DNA from 3 places in the Paenibacillus sp. MER 99-2 genome. Region 1 is predicted to be linked to each of the others. Evidence: riboswitches for the same ligand, from Rfam matches in the RefSeq annotation. Region 1 holds a riboswitch; each other region holds the start of a gene.
What was found. Region 1 has a riboswitch for cobalamin ahead of M3636_RS11440 (ABC transporter substrate-binding protein). Riboswitches for the same ligand answer to the same signal wherever they lie in the genome.

Region 1 (3,157 bases):
GTGTCTCGTCTTTTCGTGCATATATGGGAGAACCGACTCGCTCAATGGGAGCAGAGGATATCGTGAGAACGACCCGCCTCATGTTCTGGTCGGCAGGTTCATTTGTCATTCTGTGTGTGTTTGCTTCCCTCGGGATCTGGCTAGCTGGAGGTACATTACTGTGGTGATATCGAATAAGGAAAACGAAATGCATTCGCTTGATCTCATTTTTATCCGTCATGGGTCAACGTTGTGGAATCAGGAAAAAAGATATCTTGGGCATACGGATATCGGTCTCCTGCCTGAAGCGAATCAAGAGCTTGCTCCGCTCAGGGAGCAGCTTCGTAACTTCTGTTGGAGCAAGCTTTACTCCAGTGACCTACTGCGCTGTCGGCAGACCCTCACAAATGTCGCTCCTATGCAACAGGAGCAGGCACAGCTAGATGCACGGCTCAGAGAGATTGATTTTGGGGAGTGGGAGGGCAAGACGTATGATCAACTCCAACACATTCAGCAATATCGAGACTGGATTGATGATCCACAGAGCGTGACACCACCGAAGGGGGAGTCATGGCAGGCATTTACTGCAAGGATTGATTCTTTTCTGGATACTTGCTTGTTGCACGATGCAATGTCCAAACCAGTAAAGGTTGATCTACCTCAGATTGGTATCGTGACACATGGCGGTGTGATCCGATATGCGATATCTCGCCTAATCCCTGATCTGAACTTCTGGGGTACGCAGGTTATTCCAGGCCAAGCCATTAAGGTCAGGCTGGATTACGGGGCGAGCGGATGGGTAGGAAGCCAGATGGCATTTCCTTGAATCGGCTTGTAAGGTTGTACAATATAACCTATAATCACAACAGACGTGTGACGATGCGTAGGGGTTTGATGGGTCTAATCAAGGATTAGATGCTCAACCATACGTATACAACTAATATGCTCAATTGAATGTTTAGATCATAAGCGACCAAGGGTTCCGTATGCATTGGAGTTGCATGGTTATGTGTATTCATACCATGTACGTACGCAAACGGATGAAATAGGGAAGCTGGTGTAAATCCGGCACGGTCCCGCCACTGTGAATCAGGAATAATCCTGTAAGTCAGGTTACCTGCCCTGGACGTATAGACCGGTGTTCCTTCGAGGAAAGGACAGCGTTTCGGGCAGTGTTCTGTGTATGAACAGCGCAGGTGATTCATCATGCGTAGAGCACGCCATATGCGAGACGTTATCCCTGATCCTGTTGTAAGGATTGGGGATTTTTATTGTTCCAATATGGGTTCTTCACTCTCCGATAACGTGTAAATGTTGAAGTTCAACCTTATACAGGAACATCAAGATATGAGCATTTAGTTTTTGAGCACACACAGGGTCAATAGAACAGATAGAGAAGGGGAGAATGAACAGAATGAATATCAAGAACTGGAAAAGCGTAGCGTCCCTGCTTAGTGCAGCAGCACTAGCACTGGCTTTGGCTGGATGTGGCAATGCAACAACGAATGAGGGGTCAGGAGCATCACAGCAACCTGCACAGGAACAGAGTCAAGAACAGACAACAACGGATCTCAAGACACAATATCCAATTACCGTTACAGATGCAACAGGTGAGACATTCACGTTTGAAAAGGCACCAGCCAAAATTGTATCTGTATCTCCAGCGGAGACAGAGTCGTTGTTCGCCCTTGGATTGGACGAGCAGATCGTAGGTGTATCTGATTTTGATGATTACCCTGAAGCAGCTACAACGAAGCCCAAAATGGGCGGTGTATCTAAACCGAATGAAGAGTCCATCATTGCAGCGGATGCAGACATCGTATTCACAGGCATCTCCATGAATGAAGAAGCGGTGAAGAAATTCCGTGACCTGGGGATTGTTATTTTCAAGACTGATCCAAAATCAGTAGACGATGTAGCGAACAACATTGAAACATTTGGTCAAATTACGGATACACAGGAAAAAGCACAAGAGCTCATCGCGAAGATGAAACAAGATGTAACAGATGTTACTGAAGCGGTGAAGGCGGTTAAACCGGAAGAGAAGAAGAACGTATATGTTGAATTTTCCCCGGGCTGGACAGTGGGTAAAGGTGAGTTCATGGATGAGCTGATCACACTTGCTGGAGGAAACAACGTTGCTTCTGATTTGCAAGGCTGGAACGAAATTAATGAAGAAAATATCATTGCTGCGAACCCAGATGTAATTCTGTATGCCAATGATGTCATTGATGAGAATTCCAAAACACTGGATCAAATTATCAAAGCTCGTAGCGGCTGGGATCAGATTACTGCGGTAAAAGACGATGCGGTTATCGGTCTAGATGCCAACCTACTTAGCCGTCCAGGACCACGGGTAACCGAAGGTCTGAAAGCCGTAGCTAAAGCGATCTACCCTGATCTGTTCCAATGAGTAAAAAGCTAGCGGTGTACGGGACGGCTGGGATAGGACTGCTGGTGTTGACGGTGCTGATCTGCACGGGCATTGGTTCAGTATCCTTGCCTGTCCGTGACATTGCAGGTATTCTGCTGCATCACATTCCGTGGATCGGGGATTGGATTACTCCCGATTGGAGCACAGCAGCAGAACAGATTATATGGAAGGTGCGATTCCCGCGGGTACTGCTTGCCGTGCTCGTGGGCGCCTCTCTAGCAATAGCGGGTGCTGGCTTCCAAGGGGTGCTTCGTAACCCTCTTGCAGATCCGTTTACGTTAGGCGTATCATCTGGTGCATCGGTGGGTGCAGCATTTCTGATTTTCTTCGGATTACAATATGCATTAATCGGAATCTGGACCTTGCCTTTGGTTGCGTTCCTAACCGGCGTGTTGACGCTATGGTTCGTGCTGGCACTAGCTCGTGAGGGTCGAAAAATACCAACACATAGCCTAATTCTGGCGGGCGTGGTCATGCAAAGTTTCCTAGGGGCAGTTGTCTCCTTCCTATCGACGATGTCGAAACAGACGATTAATGAAATTATATACTGGACGATGGGAAGTCTGGCACTGCGTGGGTGGTCGTATACGGCCATCCTTTTCCCATATTTTCTGCTTGGTCTGATTTTCCTCTGGAGTCGTGCACGTTCGTTGAATGTGCTTGCTCTGGGAGAGCGTCAGGCGGCTCACATTGGAGTTCAGGTGGATAGATTGAAGCTATCAGTGTTAGCGGTTGGCACGTTGC
Region 2 (3,157 bases), on a different contig from region 1:
TTTTCCGTAATGCAGTCCAACTCTTTCGATTTACAAGAGAATGGACGTGGGTTGCCATTTTGTTTGAGGTGTTGTTGCCGATTCTAATATTTCTGTTTCTGCACCCTCGCAAGCAAGATCGACAACATTCCGCGGCTAAGCAGAGTGGCAGCAGTGGAGGACATAAGCAAACGTCGGATTCAAAAGAATCCACTTCGAAAGATCAGAAAAAAAGTGATGAGGGTACAGATGGTCAAGCGGGAGAGCTTCAGCCTTCCTGATCCAATTCATAAAAAAACGTTATAGCTGAGTATACATCAAATGGCATGAACGAGGTTTCCCTCCACAGAACTACCCTGTATACTGTAGTCAGACTGAAGAACGTTCGGCTGAACGAACTGGGGGGAACTTGGAATGGCTCAACATTTGGCAGGCATACGTGTAGCACTTACAGGACCACGCAAATCCAAAGAAATGTCTATATTAGTAGAGAAAATGGGCGGAGTCCCACTCGTGCGACCTGCACAGGGAACGGTGTTTTTGGATGATCGGAATATTCGCGACGGTCTGGTATCCTGGATCTCTGATCCACCGGACTGGGCTGTACTGACTACGGGTATGGGATTGGATGCGCTATTTGATATGGCGGAGGATATGGAGATTGCGGGACAATTGTTGGACTCCTTATCTGAATCATCCATTGCAGCACGTGGATACAAGACGGTGAATGCACTTCGCAAACGTAAGCTGAATCCGTTAGTTCGGGATGATGATGGCAGTACAGATGGATTAATTCGGGAATTGGAGCCACATGATCTTGCGGGGAAAAAGGTTATATTGCAGCTACATGGTGAGACAGCACCAAAGCTGGTAAACTGGCTGCAAGAACAGGGTGCAGAGGTTCGACAAGTGCTACCTTACCGCCATGTCCCTCCAGAGGATCATGAACTAGAACTGCTATTGAATGAGATTGTGAACCATGAAGTTAATGCGGTAGCTTTTACAAGTGGACCCCAGGTTCGCTTTTTGACGGCATACGCTACATCCCAAGGAAAGCTAGAAGAGATGCTGCAAGCCTTTCGTGAAGGGGTCATTCCTGCTTCTGTGGGTAAAGTTACGGCGAATGCGATGCGGGAAGAAGGCATTGAGGCACTTGTTGTGCCCGAAGAAGAGAAGATGGGTGCCCTGATTGTGGAGCTAGGACGTTATTATGCTGCCGCAAACGTGGACAAAGCTTAGGCGACACTCGATAAAAATAGGTGCACTAAACGGTCTTTTGGCATAAAGATCGTACCATGCATAAGAAATGTACATGTTATCCTGATCCATTTTTGGGTCAGGATTTTTGCTGTTTTCAAGTGGATACACCCTGAATAACTCCGAATAAAACAGAAGAAAGGTAGCTGGTACATTCATATCTTAAACATGGACATTTTTTCCGAAGCGATGTTATGATAAAAACAAATTATTCACATTATGCTCATATATGAAAACAAGCAAGGTGCTCTTGCGTCAGGCAAGAGATAACAGGGAATCGGGTGCAAATCCCGAGCGGTCCCGCCACTGTAATGGTGAAGCTCTTTTTTGGTTGATGTCACTCGTCATTCGGGGAAGGCAGAAGAAGAAGCTAATGATCCAGAGCCAGGAGACCTACCTTGCATGTGTCACCAAACCCTTCGCGGAAAGGAGTGGTGTACGAATAATCAGGAAACAGGCGGACAGACGGTTCGCCTGGTAGGCCTTTTATTTGGCGTATTCAACAACTGGATGGTGCTCTTCGCATTATGTCTTGTGGTTGTTTTCTTGAGTGTACGTACATACGTATCCCATCCGATTGTAGGATGGGATTTTTTGATTTTGAGAGATTATTATGAGAATCGTTGTTGGTCGAATGCATTTATCCATTTTTGAACAAAACGCTGCTTGATGAAGCATATTTATATAGAAGACGCTGAAAACGGAATTGTAGAATGTGCAGGTTTATTTAGGGTGATGGAGGAGGAGAAGCGATGCAAGGTCAAGGTAAGTTGCTGGTCATCGGATTTGGCCCAGGCGCGATGGAACATATTACGAATCGTGCACTTGAGGCGCTTCAGGAGAGCGAGGTTATCATCGGCTACAACACGTATGTCGATCTTATTCGGCCGTTGTTGAACGGACAAGCGATCGTGCGGACGGGGATGACAGAGGAAGTAAGCCGGGCTCAGGAAGCGGTTAGACAGGCCGAAATGGGCAAAATTGTTGCGGTAATCTCCAGTGGTGACGCCGGTGTATATGGTATGGCAGGTCTAGTCTACGAAGTATTGATGGAGCAGGGATGGAAACCTGAGAGCGGTGTTGCCGTTGAAGTGATTCCAGGCGTATCGGCTATTAATTCCTGTGCTTCGCTGCTCGGTGCACCGGTGATGCATGATGCGTGTACGATCAGCTTAAGTGATCATCTTACCCCATGGGAAACGATTATTCGCCGGGTCGAAGCAGCGGCGTCAGCGGACTTTGTCATTGCACTCTATAACCCGCGCAGTGGGCGCAGAACACGCCAAATTGTCGAGACTCAGGAAATGCTGCTTCGTTACCGTGATCCCCAAACTCCGGTTGGATTGGTGAAAAGCGCCTATCGGGATCGTCAGGACGTTGTTATGACTACCCTGGAGGATATGCTTAACCATGATATCGGGATGCTGACCACCGTGATCATCGGTAACTCTTCGACCATGATGTACGAAGGGCTCATGGTCACTCCTCGTGGGTATCAGCGCAAATATACGCTGAATACCACGGAACAGTCGCTCAGACCTCATGAGCGACTTCGCACCGAAGCCGAGCCATGGTCGCTCGGCGCAAGAGAAGCCCGCGCTGCCACCTCCGGTGAGGCAGCGGGCGCGGACGCGGCTCGCGAAGCGCAAGCCGCGAAGCTCCAGGCGGAGCCAGCCATGCCCGGCGTGAGCGCCGGAACAGGCCCAGCTCCGCAGAGCCAGCCGCCTGCCGGTGCAGGAGCCTCTGCTGCGCAGGCATCGCACCCGGCTGGCGGCGGCACCGCCGTGCTCGCTGGCGAGCGGCCAGCGTCAGCGCTGGCAGAAGCCGCGCCGCGCGCAGCGGTTGCTTCGCCGCAAGCGGGCGCCGCTGAGCTGGCGGCGGAAGCGCTAACGCGGCTCGCGGTAGGCGGTGCCCTCGCGGG
Region 3 (3,157 bases), on a different contig from region 1:
CTTCACTATAGGCTCATTGGAGGCGGATAACTATGGTGCAACCTATCTTAAATATGTCATAATCCCATTTTTGGTGTCGCTTACAGAGATAATATGACCCATTTACCTGTTATAATATTAACAACAATCATTGATGCGTATTGAGGGAAGGAAGTGCGTGAGATGAGTCGAATTGAAATGAATGTGGTTTCTTTAGACTGGACACAGATGGAGCTGGTGCTGCTATTTTTCGGATGGGAGGACTGTGAGCCATCTCATTATTGGGGACCAGGTGTCCGCGACTCCTACATTATTCATTACATTCATGAAGGGCGAGGCACGGTGCAGATGGAGAACCGGGAATACCATCTCTCACCAGGACAGGGATTTGTCATTGTCCCGGATACGATTATCCACTATGAGGCAGATGCAAGTGATCCGTGGACGTATTCTTGGTTTGGATTCAGAGGTGTGCATGCCAAAACATTTATGCAGCGAGCCTATCTAAGTCCGGAACACCCTGTGTTTGAAGCTCAAGACCCCATATGGTTTGATCAGTTGTATACTGACATGGTTCAGGCCTCGTCACGGCAAGGCGGCGATATATTTAGCCAAAGCCTGTTATATCGGTTAATTGCGGAGCTGATTGCTTCTTCTCCCAAGACGGAAGAAAAGACGGATCGTCCTGTGTCCACCAAGGAAGAATATATTCGTCAGGCTCTACAATATATGGAGAACCGGTACAGTCAGAAAACCTCGATCCTAGATATCGCGCAATCTGTTGGGCTGGATCGTACTTATCTCTCCGGGCTTTTCAAGGAGCGGTATGGCAAGTCACTTCAGGCGTTCTTCCTTGAATATCGGATCAACCGCGCAGCTGAGCTACTGCAAAATCCTGTATTATCTATTAGTGAGGTAGCCCATTCAGTGGGTTACACCGATCCGCTGTTATTTTCTAAGATGTTCAAACGGGTAACAGGAGTATCTCCCAAAGCATCTAGATTACAGCCTAATCTAACCATATAGATGGATTATTTTAATTTCATGTAATAAAAGTTTTGAACATTATCAGTCTGCCAGCTATACTTGTACAGAAACCAATTGAATATGTGGAATTAGGTGCTTTATCGATTCGGATAAAAGCTTAATAGGGAAGTCCGGTGTAATACCGGCGCGGTCCCGCCACTGTAACAGAGGAGTCATACAGCGTATTGCCACTGGTGTAAGCCGGGAAGGTGCTGTCTGACGATGATTCTGGAGCCAGGAGACCTGCCTAATTTAACGACACGTTAGTAACCTACGGGAGATAGGAAGGTGTTTAGAGAAGCATGATTTTTTCTGAAAATCTGTCTATTTAAGGCGTCCTTAACCGGTAACACGGAGAAGGGCGCTTTTTTGGTAGAACGGGATAGATTGTACCTTCCATTGCAGAGCGATGGAGCTTGGGAGAGAGGACGTCTGAACGCGTGAGCAGATACATCATTAAAAGATTAGTTCAACTGGTAGCTGTATTGTTCGGCATTACCTTTCTGACTTTTCTGTTAACCTACTTGTCACCAGGAGACCCAGCAAGGCTGATGCTGATGTCCACGGGGATCACGCCAACCGACGAATTGGTCATGCAGGTACGCACTCAACTTGGGCTAGACCAGCCATTTTGGATGCGTTATGGAACCTGGCTGGGGCAGGTACTGCAAGGGGATTTCGGCACCTCTTATAAGTATGATCGTCCTGTAGTGGACATATTGTTGTCTCGTCTACCAGCAACACTACGGCTAACAGGCAGCGCTATGCTTATCGTCATTATGATCTCTTTTCCGCTCGGAATTCTTTCGGCAATCTATCGGAATAAATGGCTGGATTATGCAATTCGTTTATTCTCTTTTGCTGGGCTTTCCATGCCAAGCTTCTGGTTGGGAATGTTACTCATGCTCCTATTTGGCGTTCAACTGAAGCTGCTGCCAGTGATGGGGAGTACGGGATGGAATAGTCTGATCCTGCCTACCTGTACGCTGGCGGTTCCGCTGATTGCACAGTACAGCAGGCAGATTCGAGCGGTTATGCTGGATGAAATGTCCCAGGACTATGTGAGCGGAGCGAGATCCAGAGGTGTGAAGGAGAGACAGGTCATTATGCATCACATTTTGCCAAATGCACTACTACCGATTGTGACCTTGATGGGCATGTCTACCGGGACATTATTGGGCGGTGCAGCCATTGTAGAGAGTCTGTTTGTGTGGCCAGGTGTAGGTCAGATGGCCGTAGACGCCATTTTTACACGGGATTATCCGTTGATTCAGGGGTACGTCATGTGGATGGCGACGATATACGTCACGCTGAATCTGCTTGTTGATCTATGGACGCATCTGCGGGATCCTCGGATTCGACTGGAAGTGGATGTGTAGATGAGCGAAATGAAGCAGATATTCAAACAAAATCGTTGGTTTACGTTGATCCTATCTTTAACCGGATGCTGGATAATTCTAGCGATGATCGCACCAATCTTGGCACCCCATGATCCGCTGACAACGAACTTTGCCCATGTGCTGCAACCACCTAGCACGGAATATCCCTTGGGTACAGACCAGCTTGGGCGCTGTATTCTGTCACGTCTTCTGTATGGGGCGCGCACATCATTACTTCTCACCTTTATGATGACGGGTATTGTCTTTGTACTCGGTGTAACGATTGGCATGATATCGGGATTCGCTCGTGGTGTGACAGACACCATATTAATGCGTTTAACAGATACGCTCATGGCTTTTCCAGGGTTAATCTTCGCTATTGCTGTAGTCGGCATGTTAGGGCCAGGATTATTCAACACGGTGGTAGCTCTGTCTGTGGTGTGGTGGGCGAAGTATGCACGTCTTGCCAGAGGTCTCGTCATTTCATTACAGCAAAAAGAGTATGTAGCCGCCGCCGCCTTCGGCGGTGCACGGTGGAGTCAGATCATCATCAGAACAATTCTACCCAACATGATCTCACCGCTGATCGTCATGGCGATGATGGATGTGGGCGGAATGATGTTATCGATCTCAGGTCTATCCTTCCTCGGACTTGGTGCACAGCCACCTGAACCGGAATGGGGAGCCATGCTGAATGAAGGCAGAAGGTATCTACAGACTGCACCATGGTTGTTAATTTATCCGGGGCTCGCGATATTTGGCACGGTTATGAT

Region 2: linked by a shared signal. The riboswitch ahead of M3636_RS17355 (hypothetical protein) and the one ahead of M3636_RS11440 (ABC transporter substrate-binding protein) in region 1 are both predicted to bind cobalamin.
Region 3: linked by a shared signal. The riboswitch ahead of nikB (nickel ABC transporter permease) and the one ahead of M3636_RS11440 (ABC transporter substrate-binding protein) in region 1 are both predicted to bind cobalamin.

What each region holds. Positions count from the first base shown of each region.
Region 1 covers NZ_JAMAUZ010000002.1:135,509-138,665, forward strand. Annotated here, with positions in the region: gene cbiB (adenosylcobinamide-phosphate synthase CbiB) at 1-167, shown strand, start outside; gene M3636_RS11435 (histidine phosphatase family protein) at 161-805, shown strand; cobalamin riboswitch at 965-1,118, shown strand; gene M3636_RS11440 (ABC transporter substrate-binding protein) at 1,385-2,392, shown strand; gene M3636_RS11445 (FecCD family ABC transporter permease) at 2,389-3,157, shown strand, end outside.
Region 2 covers NZ_JAMAUZ010000003.1:522,525-525,681, forward strand. Annotated here, with positions in the region: gene M3636_RS17345 (GerAB/ArcD/ProY family transporter) at 1-260, shown strand, start outside; gene M3636_RS17350 (uroporphyrinogen-III synthase) at 394-1,218, shown strand; cobalamin riboswitch at 1,462-1,651, shown strand; gene M3636_RS17355 (hypothetical protein) at 1,639-1,890, shown strand; gene cobJ (precorrin-3B C(17)-methyltransferase) at 1,989-3,157, shown strand, end outside.
Region 3 covers NZ_JAMAUZ010000010.1:96,875-100,031, forward strand. Annotated here, with positions in the region: gene M3636_RS26060 (AraC family transcriptional regulator) at 163-1,005, shown strand; cobalamin riboswitch at 1,080-1,270, shown strand; gene nikB (nickel ABC transporter permease) at 1,446-2,384, shown strand; gene nikC (nickel transporter permease) at 2,385-3,157, shown strand, end outside.